Regions from separate parts of the Algoriphagus persicinus genome, predicted to be linked through region 2. Evidence: riboswitches for the same ligand, from Rfam matches in the RefSeq annotation. Region 2 holds a riboswitch; each other region holds the start of a gene.
What was found. A riboswitch is a leader RNA that binds a small molecule or an ion and turns the genes downstream of it on or off. The one in region 2 is predicted to bind S-adenosylmethionine.
Positions count from the first base shown of each region.

Region 1: it holds a riboswitch for S-adenosylmethionine, as region 2 does, so the genes downstream of both, U3A58_RS11365 (trans-sulfuration enzyme family protein) here and U3A58_RS16855 (O-acetylhomoserine aminocarboxypropyltransferase/cysteine synthase family protein) in region 2, are expected to answer to the same signal.
Region 3: it holds a riboswitch for S-adenosylmethionine, as region 2 does, so the genes downstream of both, U3A58_RS09320 (homocysteine S-methyltransferase family protein) here and U3A58_RS16855 (O-acetylhomoserine aminocarboxypropyltransferase/cysteine synthase family protein) in region 2, are expected to answer to the same signal.

Region 1 covers NZ_JAYEEY010000012.1:141,677-146,477, forward strand. Annotated here, with positions in the region: gene U3A58_RS11360 (CBS domain-containing protein) at 1-383, shown strand, start outside; gene U3A58_RS11365 (trans-sulfuration enzyme family protein) at 445-1,617, opposite strand; SAM riboswitch class I at 1,720-1,822, opposite strand; gene pth (aminoacyl-tRNA hydrolase) at 1,882-2,442, opposite strand; gene U3A58_RS11375 (50S ribosomal protein L25/general stress protein Ctc) at 2,637-3,218, opposite strand; gene U3A58_RS11380 (ribose-phosphate pyrophosphokinase) at 3,244-4,170, opposite strand; gene U3A58_RS11385 (M14 family metallopeptidase) at 4,556-4,801, shown strand, end outside.
Region 2 covers NZ_JAYEEY010000023.1:68,890-73,690, forward strand. Annotated here, with positions in the region: gene argH (argininosuccinate lyase) at 1-220, shown strand, start outside; gene U3A58_RS16845 (SulP family inorganic anion transporter) at 329-1,870, shown strand; gene U3A58_RS16850 (carbonic anhydrase) at 1,867-2,514, shown strand; SAM riboswitch class I at 2,607-2,715, shown strand; gene U3A58_RS16855 (O-acetylhomoserine aminocarboxypropyltransferase/cysteine synthase family protein) at 2,884-4,188, shown strand; gene U3A58_RS16860 (homoserine O-acetyltransferase family protein) at 4,197-4,801, shown strand, end outside.
Region 3 covers NZ_JAYEEY010000010.1:19,088-23,888, forward strand. Annotated here, with positions in the region: gene metH (methionine synthase) at 1-2,081, opposite strand, end outside; gene U3A58_RS09320 (homocysteine S-methyltransferase family protein) at 2,104-3,156, opposite strand; SAM riboswitch class I at 3,221-3,319, opposite strand; gene U3A58_RS09325 (hypothetical protein) at 3,410-4,726, opposite strand; gene U3A58_RS09330 (response regulator) at 4,795-4,801, opposite strand, start outside.

The DNA of each region.
Region 1 (4,801 bases), on a different contig from region 2:
TGAGTACTAGCTTGATCACCTTTAAGCCGGATGATACCATTGATCAGGTGATGGAGCTACTCACTAAGCGAAAAATATCAGGAGGACCTGTGATTGACGCTTCTGGCGTATTGGTTGGAATTATATCGGAGGTTGATTGCCTCAAAGAGATTATCAAAGGGAAATATACCAATACTCCGAAATTTCCGGCTAAAGTAAGTGAACACATGTCCAAAGATGTCCTTACACTGTCGCCTGATTTATCAATATTCGATGCTGCATCAGAATTTTTATTACACAAAATCCGAAGATTCCCAGTAATGAAGGATGGAAGGCTGTTAGGACAGATCAGCTTGAGTGATATAATTCGAGCCTTTCCTACCTTGAGGCAGACTACTTGGTAAAATAGCTTTAGAGAAAAAAGTGAATGCCTCCACAAAGGAATACCTTGATGGAGGCATTTTTTTATTTTGAAGAGGCAATCGCTCTTTCTACATCTAATATGATGTCTTCATAATGCTCTAGTCCCACAGAAAGTCTCACTAGGCCATCCGAAATCCCTACTTGGGCTCTTTCATCAGAAGAAAGTTTGCTATGTGTGGTGGAAGCTGGATGAGTGATAATACTGCGGCTGTCGCCAAGATTAGCGGTTATAGAGATCATTTGGAGCTGATCGATAAATTTCTGGGCACGGCTCACTCCGCCTTTCAAGTCCAAAGTAATTACCCCTCCACCCTGACTCATTTGTTTTTTGGCGACTTCGTATTGTGGGTGAGATTTCAGGAAAGGATATTTTACTGCAAGCAATTCTGAATTACCTTCGAAATACTCCGCTACTTTAAGCGCGTTGCTACAGTGTCTATCCATTCTCACACCCAATGTTTCCATACTTTTTGCCAGAATCCAAGCGTTGAATGGGGATATAGATGGTCCGGTATGTCGGGCGAAAAAATGTATTTCTTTCATCAAATCAGCTTTGCCTAAAATCAAACCACCCAGAACTCTTCCCTGTCCATCGATGTATTTGGTGGCACTGTGAGTCACAATATGCGCACCCCATTTTGCTGGTTGCTGAAGGTATGGCGAAGCGAAGCAATTATCTACTACTAAAATCAGCTTATGTGCTGCTGCGAATTTACCAGCCCATTCCAGATCGATGATCTCCAAACCAGGATTGGATGGCGTTTCTATAAAAAGCATTTTGGTGTTGGGCTGCACGAGTTTCTCCCAGTTCAAATAGTCCGAAATGTCGCCGTACGTAGAGTTGATGCCCCACTTAGGAAACACTCTGGTTAATAACTGATGTGTAGAGCCGAAAAGTGATCGGGCAGCAAGCACATGATCACCTTGTTGCAGTAGAGCGGCAATGCTTCCAAACATTGCAGCCATTCCTGATGCTGTCGCGAATCCGTCTTCTGTTCCCTCAGCAGTGCAGACCTTTTCGATCAAATCACTGGAGTTGGGATTGGCATAGCGGGAATAGATATTTCCTTCTATCTCATCTGCAAAAGTAGCCCTGGCTTCTTCTGCAGAATCAAAGGTAAAGCTGGAAGTAAGGTAGATCGGAGCAGAGTGCTCTCTTTGGCTGGACTTTGAGGATGAAATCCGTACAGAATTCGTTTCGAAGTGCTTACTCATTTATTGATCAGTTTAGATTTTGACAAGACTCATCAAGCAGATTTGAGAAAATCAAACCCAAGGGCGAAAACGAACTAAAAGGGATTATTTGTGAAGTAAGCCAATCTATAGTTCCCGCATTGGGTAGGATTTGGCACCGTTCTCCGTTTCGGGATGGTTGCCAGAGGGTCATTGAGCCTAATCTCTCGCCTCTTCTTTATAAATCAGTTGCCTGAAGTGGTACAAAGAAAGAACGGGATTTGGGAATTTCCAAATCTTATTCGATCAATCGTTAAATTGATTCATGGTGCGGTCTATTCCAATAACGCAAAAACTGAGGCTCATTTCTATTGCTTTGTCCATAATCGTAGGTAAATCAGTAAATTCATGTTGCGTGAATTTCCCTAAAACAAAGTCAATTTGTCTTCCTTTAGGAAAGTCATCACCTATTCCCATTCTGAGTCTTGGATAGTTTTGACCACCTGTGAGTTCCTCAATGTTTTTTAGACCGTTGTGGCCAGCTGCACTTCCTTTAGGCTTTATGCGAAGTTTCCCGAAAGGAATGGCTACATCATCTACGATGACCAAGGTGTTTTCTATGGAAATCTGGAGCTCTTTCAACCAATAATTCATTGCCTTACCGCTTAGGTTCATGTAAGTAGTAGGTTTGATAAGGTGGATTATTCTGCCTTTATGCTTGAATTCCGTCTTAAAAGCAAGTCGGTCACTTTTCCAGAGACATCCTTTTGAGTCAGCTAGTCTGTCCACGGTCAAAAATCCGATGTTGTGTCTGGTAAGTTCGTATTCGGGTCCAATATTCCCGAGGCCTATTATTAGGTGTTTCATGAGTTGATAATTGTTTTTCAAAGGCCACATAGCCTGTCCCGAACTCGATTCGGGAGGGTCTCGCAGGTCTTATAATCATCCCAGTGTGTGAAGTTTGCGACATGCTCGATTTCATTTTACTTTCGCTAGAAGGCTTGAAAATAAAAAATCCTGCCCAGTTATGGGCAGGATTTTGAATGAATAAAAGACTGAATCTATTCTTCGTCTCCGCCTTTCTTGCCTCTAAGTGCTCTTGGAATACCAATAGTCAGGATAGAAACGTTTGGATTTGTTAGGATTTCGAAGCCTTCAACTTTTAAATCCTCAACTTTAAATGATTTTCCTAAGTCGAGGTTGGAAATATCAACAGGGATAACATCAGGGAAGTCTTTTGCAAGGCCTTTTACTTTCAGTACTCTGGTTTTCAACTCTAATTTACCACCTTTAGCAAGCCCTGGAGAGCTTCCTTCAACTTTCACTGGAATTTCAAACTTGATAGGCCTGTCATCAGCAAAAGCTACAAAGTCAGCATGAAGAAGTGCCTCACTTACCGGATGGAATTGTGCGTCCTTCAATACTGCTTTGATGATGGTTCCTTCGATGTTCAAGTCAACCATGTGTACCTCAGGAGTATAAATCAAGTCTCTGAAAAGGATGATTGGTGAATAGAAGTGAATCTGCTCTTTGATACCAGGTCCGTAAACCACGCAGGGAACATTACCTGATTCTCTCAATTCAGAAAGACTGGCACTGTCGAGATTTGCTCTTTTAAACCCTATAATCTCTAGATTTTTCATAGTGTATTTGTATTAAAATTGGTTCTTAAATAAATAAAGAACTGATAGAAGTATTTCCTGTCACGGCATGAATTGCCTTGGCGAACAGGTCAGCTACTGTCAATACTTTAATTTTGGATGAGTGTTGTTTTGGAAAAATGGTGTCAGTAATTACCAATTCATCTAAAGCTGAGTTTTCGATGTTTTCATAAGCTTTGCCAGAAAGTACGCCATGTGTTGCAATAGCCCTTACTGAAGTCGCTCCTTTTTCCATGACGATTTGAGCAGCTTTACAGAGTGTCCCTGCTGTATCTACCAAATCATCCACAAGAATAACATCCTTACCCTCTACATCCCCGATTACTTGCATGGAAGCAATTTCGTTGGCTCTTTTTCTGTGCTTATCACAGACTACCATTTCTACTTCAAAATGCTTGGCATATGCCCTGGCTCTTGCTACTCCTCCTACATCTGGAGCTGCAAAAATCATATTTGGAAGCCTTATCGAATTCAAATAGGGCACAAAAATAGCTGATCCATTCAAATGATCCAAAGGTATATCGAAAAAACCTTGAATTTGTCCGGCGTGAAGGTCGCACGTCATGATTCGATCTGCTCCTGCGGAGGTGATCATATTGGCGATTGCCTTAGCTGCGATCGAAACCCTTGGCCTATCTTTCCTGTCTTGTCTTGCATATCCGAAATATGGAATTACGGCACACACTTTATATGCGCTGGCTCTTTTGGCGGCATCTATCATTAGACAAAGCTCCAGCAGGTTGTCACTTGGTGGAGTAGTGCTTTGTACCAAAAAGACGGTGCAGCCTCTGATGGATTCATTGAAACTGGGCGATAATTCGCCATCACTGAATTTGGAAAGAGTTAGGTCGCCTAGCTTTTTACCATAGTTTTTAGCGACTTTCTCTGCAAGTGACTGGCTGTTAGTGCCTGAAAATATTTTAACCTCGGACATGGTTAGTTGTTTTTTTCGGGAAAGGTGTAGAATGGATTCAAGATCAAAAGTAATGATTTTTGAATGGAAGGCTAGGGTGTTTGGAGTTGGTTCAGAAGATAATTTTGACTTCTGATATTTTTAAACTCACTCTTAAAACAACTAATTGTGAAAAATATTTCTTTTTCAAGACTGAAGAAAGCAATTGGTAATAGATGATCTTTTCACCCTAATTCAGTGAATTGAATTTTAATTTACTATCGACGATTTCATTGGTTTCGTCTAGTGATTAGCTTATTGCTTTTATTTTCCAATCCTGTAAAATATCAACAAAAGAATATTTTGATTACGGGTGACCTCTTTTTTCGTGCTAATTTAGAAAGCGAATAAACTAACCCATAGGCTTATGAGATTAAAAACTACACTAGCTATTCTGCTTATATTCTTGTCCATAGGAGTATATGCCCAGCGTATTCCGACGCCAAAAGCTCACTTTGGCTTTGATATAGGAGATGATTACAAACTTGCCAATTTCACAGAAACTGAAGCTTACTTCAAGAAAGTAGCCGATGCTAGTGACCGAGTAAGAATGGTAGAAATTGGCAAAACTGAGAACGGCAGATCTCAGCCTATGATGATCGTGACCTCCCCG
Region 2 (4,801 bases):
CTTGGTTTTGAAAGGAGCGCCATTTAGAGACGCATACAAGCAAGTCGGCCTAGACATTGAATCAGACAATTTTGCGCCAGACCAAGGCAGCCTTAAGCATACCCACGAAGGGAGTATAGGAAATCTGAATCTTAAGGAAATAAGAGAAAAAATGCTGAAATCTATTCAACAATTTAATTTTATAGACGTAGAGCATTCCTTAGAAGAGCTTTTAAAATAAGGTTAACAGCAGGATTTATGTGATTAATTAGAAAGACTCCACACAATAATATATTTTTGTACGAAAAGGAGAATAAAATTCTCATTTCCTTTAAAACCCAGCACAAGAATGAATACCCTTTTTGGAAGTAATCTCAAATATGATTTAAAATCAAGTCTCGTTGTTTTCCTGGTGGCTTTACCACTTTGTTTGGGGATTGCCATAGCAAGTGGCGCACCTCCAATGTCAGGTTTGATAGCGGGAATAGTGGGCGGAATGGTGATAGGATCCCTATCGGGATCAAATGTAAGTGTAAGTGGCCCTGCAGCGGGATTGACAGTGATTGTACTTGATTCAATCAACAGCATGGGGACTTTTCCTCTATTTCTTGGTACACTTGTCATAGCGGGGTTGATACAGCTAGCCTTGGGTCTTGCTAAAGCCGGAGTGATTGGCTATTACTTTCCTCATTCTGTAATCAAGGGAATGCTCACTGCCATTGGCTTGATCCTTATACTCAAGCAAATCCCACATGCCCTCGGCTATGATGTGGATTTGATGGGAGATCAAGCATTCCTACAGACTGATGATCACAATACCTTTTCTGAGATTTGGTATGCCTTCAAATATAGTAGCGTAGGAGCCATACCGATCGTATTATTCGCGTTGGGGATCCTGATCCTTTTTGAAAGGCCTAGAATCAAAAATCATAAAATCTTCGGCGTTGTTCCCGGTGCTTTATGGGCAGTTATTTCAGGGATAGTTATCAATTATTTTTATGGCATTTGGAAGCCAGAATGGAAGCTAAGCGGGGATCATCTGGTGAGCATTCCTGTCTTGGATAATTTTGGGCAATTAGGTGAATTGCTGACCTTTCCAGACTTTTCTATGATTGGCGAAAGTACTTTTTGGATTGTAGCTGCTACCATAGCCATCATCGGAAGTCTCGAGACACTGCTGAGTATTGACGCTGCAGACAAGCTCGACCCCATGAAAAGAACTACACCTCCAAGCAAGGAATTATTTGCTCAGGGCGTGGGAAATACCGTTTCCGGATTAATAGGTGGCCTACCGATCACAGCCGTGATTGTAAGAAGTTCTGCAAATATTGCCTCTGGAGCAAAGACAAAATTATCTGCTATTCTCCATGGAATTTTGTTGATGATATTAGTTTTATCTATACCCAATATTCTAAATATGATTCCCCTAAGCTGCTTAGCAGCTGTTTTATTTGTTGTGGGGTACAAGCTAGCCAAGCCCGCTATTTTCGTGAATATCTACAGGAATGGCTGGGACCAATTTATTCCTTTCGTAGTAACTGTAGTAGCTATTCTGTTTACAGATCTTTTGGTAGGAATAGGAATAGGGATGGTTTTTGGGTTGTACTTTGTGATGAAGACCAATTTCATAGGTGCGGTAACGCTTACTGAAATGAATGGAAATTATTTATTGAAGCTTCAAAAAGACGTATCATTTCTGAATAAAGCATTACTGATGAAGCAATTGGGAAGGATTCCGTCAGACTCCAAGGTAATTATCAATGCACAAAAAGCACAGTTTATAGATCATGACATCCAAGAAGTTTTAAATGATTTCATTTCAACTAGTTCAGATAAAAATATAACTATTACCATAAAAGGATTTAATTATAAAATTCACGAAAAAACATGAGCCCTTACGAGAAATTATTGATTCAGAATAAATCCTGGTCAGCCGATCAAAAGCAGACCGATGAGAAGTTTTTTGAAAGATTAGCCAAGCAACAAAGTCCAAAATTTCTTTGGATAGGATGTTCTGACAGCAGAGTTCCTGCGAATCAAATCACCGGCACAGATCCGGGCGAAATATTTGTGCACCGAAACATCGCAAATATGGTGGTGCATACCGATCTGAACCTCTTGAGTGTATTAGAATATGCAGTGGCAGTGCTTAAAGTAGAACATATCATCGTCTGTGGTCATTATGGCTGCGGAGGTATAGAGGCCGCATTGACTAATAAAAGCTTTGGAATCATTAACAAATGGCTGCTCAATATCAAAGAAGTATACAAACTCTACCAAAAGGAGATCGATGCCAAAGAACAGCATGATGACAAAGTGAATGCCCTAGTAGAATTCAATGTAATGGAGCAATGCCAAGACCTAATCAAGACATCCATCATCCAGAAAGCCTGGAGAGATAGATCAGCTCCAAAAATCCATGGCTGGGTCTATGGCTTGAACGATGGGTTGGTCAAAGAATTAGTAAACATTGAGCCTGATTTTGAGAAGATCAATCCTATTTTCAGATTTGAACTGGAAGAATTAGATAAATAAATCGAAATTTTTTAGTCAGCGAGTGAGAATATATTTTGATTTTCCACTCGTTGACACTTTATTTGCAGCATCCTTTCACTTTTATGTGCTCGGATTTATAAAGAAGAGGCGAGAGACAGGCTCATAGACCCTCTGGCAACCTGGAAAGTCCAAGGTGCCAATTCCTGCCAAAAGAGCTATTCTCTTTTGGAACTATAAGTTCAAATTATGATGCACTCAGGTCACACTTCTCCAATCTCTATTTCAACCGTATCTTTGGTAAAGCATCTTGCTTTATCCCTGTGTTGAGTCTATTTCAGCCTATTCTGGATAATTCCCCTATAGGCTTTTTATTGAATACAATTTTTCTAACCATAAATCCAAAAAATCATGTCTAAAAACCTTCACTTCGACACATTGCAAGTTCATGCTGGTCATGAGCCAGATACTGCTACTAACTCTCGAGCAGTTCCTATCTATCAAACCACCTCCTATGTATTCAATTCAGCAGAACATGGGGCCAATCTTTTTGGTCTAAAGGAATTCGGGAATATTTACACCCGCATCATGAATCCTACTACGGATGTTTTTGAAAAAAGAATAGCGGCATTAGAAGGTGGTGTAGCAGCAGTGGCCACTGGTTCAGGTCAAGCCGCTCAATTTCTAGCTTTGAACAATATCATGGAAGCAGGGGATAATTTCGTATCAAGTCCATTTCTATATGGAGGAACTTTCAATCAATTTAAAGTTTCATTCAAGAGAATCGGTATTGAAGCTAGATTTGCCCAGGGAAAAACACCTGCTGATTTTGAATCACTAATCGATGAGAAAACCAAGGCAATCTATCTGGAGACCATAGGAAATCCTGAATTCAATATTCCTGACTTCGAAGCAATTGCAGCCGTTGCCAAAAAGCACCACATTCCATTGATAGTAGATAATACCTTTGGTGCAGGAGGATATCTTTGTCAGCCTATCGCTCATGGAGCAAATATTGTCACTTCCTCAGCTACCAAATGGATAGGTGGACATGGTACTTCTATCGGTGGAATTATTGTAGATGGAGGGAACTTCAACTGGGGTAACGGTAAATTCAAACAATTTTCTGAGCCATCTGAAGGCTATCATGGCTTGAATTTCTGGGAGGTTTTTGGAGAGAATAACCCATTGGGACTTCCAAATATTGCCTTTGCCATACGCGCAAGAGTAGAAGGACTTCGAGATTTTGGCCCTGCTATCAGCCCTTTCAATTCCTTCTTGCTACTCCAAGGAATAGAAACGCTGTCACTAAGAATGCAGAAAACAGTGGAAAACACCTTGGCTCTGGCACAGTGGCTAGAAGCTCACCCTTCTGTGCAAAAAGTAAATTACCCAGGATTGACTTCCTCACCATACCATGATTTGGCTAAGAAATACCTGAGAAATGGATTTGGAGGAGTGTTGAGCTTTGAGCTGAAAGGCGATAAAGACCAAGCTTCAACTTTGATAAATAATCTGGAATTGATTTCTCATTTGGCAAATGTAGGTGATGCCAAAACGCTAATTATCCAGCCAGCAGCCACTACCCACCAGCAGCTTTCAGATGAGGAGCAACTAGCCGCCGGTGTCACTCCCACCCAATTGAGAATCTCCTGTGGCATAGAACACATCGAAGATATTAAGTCGGATTTGCAACAAGCATTCGATAAAATCTAAGTTTATAAATGAACCTTAAAAGTCAATACGCTGCGTTTACTATGTCCCAGGATACCTTTCACTCTAGTACACCGTTGCATCTGGAATCTGGAGAAGTACTTTCTGAAATTGATATTGCTTACACCAGCTATGGTCAACTTAATTCAGATAAATCCAACGTGGTCTGGGTGATTCATGCGCTTACAGGAGATTCTAATGCATCAGAATGGTGGAATGGTCTAATCGGAGAAGATAAATTCTTTAACCCTGCAAATCATTTTATTATCTGTGCTAACCTACTTGGCTCATGTTATGGCTCTACGCAGCCTTTCAGCGAGAATCCTAAGACGGGGGAGCCTTATTATTACGATTTCCCCCAGCTGACCAGCAGGGATATGGCTGCCGGACTTGAGCGGTTGAGGGTTCATTTGAAAATAGACAGTATCCATAGCTTGATCGGTGGTTCTCTAGGAGGACAGGTTGGTCTGGAATGGGCCTACCTGTTGGGCACTAAACTGAAAAATGCCATTATTTTAGCATCCACTGCCAAAACATCTCCTTGGGTAATAGGCTTCAATGAAACTCAGCGAATGGCAATCGAATCTGATTGCACCTGGGGTGAATGTCATGAATT
Region 3 (4,801 bases), on a different contig from region 2:
TTTTTACCTTGCTGGCGCAAAAAGTGAAAAGTTCCTGCTTGATTTCCGTCCACATCAAATACTGCTGCATCATCATCGTTTCTTCGTACTGGATAAAGGCCAAAAACGGCATTCGCAGAAAGCCACTTTTCAGCAATAGCCTTATCCAGCATTTCATTCGCTTCATCAAAGACTTTCTTGGCTTCGACTCCGACTATAGGATCCGAGAAAATCTTGGGGAATTTCCCACTTAGCATCCAGGTACTAAAGAATGGAGTCCAATCGATGTACTTGCGGACTAAGTTCAAATCCAACTCTTTCAGCACTGTTCTGCCAAGTTTCTTAGGAACTACAGGCAGATATGAACTCCAATCAATCTCAACTGGATTGCCTTTGGCTTGCTCGTAGGTTACTAATTGTTTGAGTGATTGTTTTGCCTCATGCTCTACTCTAAGTTGCTTATAGATTTCTTTGTATTTCAGTCTATAAGCCTCCTTAGTTTCTTCAGAGATCGCTTCTCCAGCGATAGGAACAGATTTGCTTGCATCCATTACATGGATTACTGTCCCGCTATAAACAGGATCGATTTTTACGGCAGTATGAATCCTGGATGTGGTAGCACCTCCGATTAGCAAAGGAATCTTGATTCCTTGTCGCTCCATCTCAGAGGCCACATTCACCATTTCATCCAAGGAAGGCGTGATCAAACCACTCAGTCCGATGATATCCACTTTATTCTTTACAGCTTCATCTATTATCTTCTGAGCATCCACCATCACGCCCAAATCTATGATTTGATAGCTATTACAGGCCAAAACCACACCCACGATATTCTTTCCTATATCGTGCACATCGCCTTTTACAGTGGCCAAAAGGATTTTTTTCAAAGAAGATTCTTCTTCACCTTCTTTGGGCAGTGGCATAAATGGTTCCAAATAAGCAACTGCCTTTTTCATCACGCGGGCAGATTTCACCACCTGAGGCAGGAACATTTTCCCCTCGCCAAAAAGATCACCTACCACATTCATCCCATCCATCAATGGCCCTTCTATTACCTTGAGCGGATTTTTAAGTTCTATTCTCGCTTCTTCAGTATCTTCTACGATAAAATCCAAAATTCCCTTCACCAAGGCATGTTCCATACGCTTAGATACCGGGTCAGAACGCCAAGCTTCGTTTACTACATCCTTCTTATCTGCCGATTTTACCGTCTCTGCAAACTCAAGCATACGCTCGGTAGCATCTTCCCTTCGATCAAAAAGCACATCTTCTACTCGATCAAGCAAGTCCTTGGGAATATCGTCGTAGATCTCCAACATAGTTGGATTCACGATTCCCATGTCCATTCCGCTCTTGATCGCATGGTAGAGAAATGCCGCGTGCATTGCTTCTCTCACCGGGTTATTGCCCCGGAAAGAAAAGCTGACATTACTCACGCCTCCACTCACCTTGGCACCAGAGAGATTTGCTTTGATCCATTTGGTAGCATTAAAGAAATCCAACGCATTTTTTCTATGCTCATCCATTCCCGTAGCTACTGGGAAGATATTCGGGTCAAAAATGATATCCTGAGGATTAAACTTCACTTGATCTACCAGCAGTCTATAGCTTCTCTCACAGATCTCTATTCGTCTCTCGTACGTATCAGCCTGTCCATCTTCATCAAAAGCCATCACCACCACAGCAGCACCAAATTTCTTGACAGTTTTGGCTTGCTGGATAAATTCCTCCTCTCCGTTTTTCAACGAGATAGAATTCACTATTCCTTTTCCCTGTACGCATTTCAATCCAGCTACAATGATCTTCCATTTGGAACTATCAATCATAATCGGGATTCGAGAAATCTCCGGCTCTGAAGCAATAAGATTCAGGAATTTGACCATAGCAAATTCACCATCAAGCATTCCTTCGTCCATGCAGACATCCAGCACCTGCGCACCGCCTCTTACTTGATCCAATGCTACTTCCAGTGCTTCATCGTAGTTCCCATTCAATATCAATCTGGCAAACTTCTTCGAACCGGTGATATTGGTCCGCTCGCCTACATTGACAAAATTGATTTCCGGGGTAAAAACCAGAGGCTCTAAGCCCGATAGTTTCATGTAATTAATTCTTATCATCTTCTCAGTCCAACGTTTCTTCTAATTCTTCTTCTTGTAATTTTCTAGGCTGAAAATTGGCAGCCATATTTGCTAAGGCCGAAATATGCTCAGGAGTGGTTCCGCAGCAACCTCCCAGGATGTTTAGCATTCCTTCTTTCAAAAAGTCTCTCACTTGATCTGCCATTTCATTGGCTCCCTGATCGTACTGGCCAAATTCATTCGGCAAGCCTGCATTAGGATAAGCACTTACGAAGAAGGGGGCTTTATTTGCAAGTACTTTCAAATAGGGTCTTAATTCTTTGGCTCCCAAAGCACAATTCAATCCAACTGAAAGCAATGGTACATGAGATATTGAAATCAAAAATGCTTCCGTGGTCTGTCCTGAAAGTGTGCGTCCGGAAGCATCCGTGATTGTCCCGGAAATCATGATTGGAATTCCACCCTCTTTGGGGTCTAATGGAATATTTCTTTCCTCATATACATCTTGAATAGCATATAATGCTGCTTTAGCATTCAGTGTATCAAAAATCGTTTCTACCAAAATTATATCAACTCCACCATCTAGCAGGCCTCGAACTTGCTCAGCATAAGCTTCTGCCAGCTGATCAAAAGTTACCGCACGGTACCCTGGATCATTTACATCAGGTGAAAGCGAGGCTGTCCTATTTGTTGGGCCTATAGCTCCAGCGACGAAGCGGGGTTTCTTAGGATTTTTGGTAGTGAATTCGTTAGCCACCTCCCTCGCTAGTTTCGCAGATTCTATATTAATAGTATATGCCAAATGAGAGAGCTCATAATCTGCTTGAGCAATGTTAGTAGCAGAGAAAGTGTTGGTTTCAATAATATCTGCTCCTGCTTTGAAGTATTCTGCATGAATATCCTTGATGATCTGAGGCTTACTCAAAGACAACAGGTCATTGTTTCCCTTGAGTGATTTAGGATGTGAGGCTAGTTCGGGAGTTCGAAAATCCTCCTCAGTCAATGTATATCGTTGAATCATGGTACCCATGGCTCCATCGAGTATCAAAATTCGCTGAGAAAGTTGTTGAAGTAGGGATTCCGTTCTGTTTTGCATACTTTTTTTTTTGATTCAAAAAGCTTGTCGAGCAAAACACGGAGAAAAGTACCAAGTACTTGTCCGCTCATCTGTTCCCGATGAATCGGGATGGGAGTTAGCACCTTGGCTACAGGTTGCTAAGACGTCATTGGGCCCTTCCCTCAGTCTTTCTCGATAAGCTGCCCAAAGTTAATACCATTTTGATAATAAAACAGGAGATTTACCTAAAAGGACACACTAAAAGTAGAGTTAGATTGACTAAAGGACAAAATCATGGCCTCACGCCTACTCCAAAACTCAGATAAGGTCCCCCAATATAATTTGCCATACCAAAATCCCCAAGGTTGTAATTTGCCAAGGGGAGTTCATATCCTGCTGCCGCAGTAAATACAAGGTCAAAAAGTTTACGTTTTGTCATTGGAAAGCCATATTCTACAAAGACTTCTGGTTTTAGCATTAACCCACTGTTTTTCATATACCCGTCAAATTCACGCTGCTCAAATAGCTCTGGAAAATCAGGTTTTCCATTTTTCGTAAGAGTATATCGAATATTGCCAAAGCCAAGACCTGCTAATGCTCCCAATCCAAAATTTCTATATTCAATCAAATTGAATCCCATATTCCCGAAAACTCTTAAGCTATTTAAAGCGTGCTCTTTTTCAGTAGTTGCATTTCCGCTGATGGCAAGATTATAGAGCTCTGCACCATAAAGTAACCGCTCCGTATTCCCTAAAATCCTCAAGCCCCAGTTGGACGGAGTCCCATTGAGTGGATTGAGACCGGCAGCTTTCAACTTTGCATTGAATTCTTTGGCAGTAGTGAAGTGAATACCTCGAATCAACGAAATACTGATGCTGGCGTCTTTGTAGAAGAAATTTCGATCAGGAAGTGAAATCCCAGCGCCTACTCTTACAAATGCTCCGTTTTGGGCGTTGTCAAAGGATATTCCATTCATATTCCATTTCCCTTCCAGCGGACTGAAGGCATAGCCCAATTTGGTTATAAGCTGCAGTGCCTCAGATCTACCGGGCAGGTCCAAATCATAACTCAACTGAAAGCCAATTTCTGTTAGGAAATTACCATAATGGAATGTTCCCTTTTGTATATCCTTTTTCCTAAGTATAAAACCCTGCTCTGGATTCGCCAAAAAAGCATCTAATTCATCAGGTTGGTCTGAGGGTAGCATTTGAAAGTTGAGAAAACCAACGCCTAATGACATGTAATGTATCAGCTGAAAGCGGGATTCTTCTGTGAATGAGTAGCCAATATTTAACAAGGCCCTTGAAGTCCTGTATCTCATCCTAAAATCATCTAACTCACTAACTCCGCCTCTATTATGGAATATATCCATCCCAAGTACAAAATCGTTGATTCTAGCCTGATAGCCCAACCCTATGGTATGGTACCTATTTCTTAGTCCTGACAAGCCTCTGCTATCCAGTATTTTGTCAAATTGATTGAGTTTTCCTCCTGAAGTGCCCATGAGCGCATAGAAGGAAGAGCGTTTGGTGACTAATTGCTGTCCATGCGATTTAGCTATACTAAAAAAGATGAATAACAGGACGATGTATCTACTAAAAAGGGGCATTGAATGGTCGATTTGAACTAAGCTGGGGAAACCCTCAGCTTCTAGGCAAAATTAATGCTAAACCGATATCAGCGG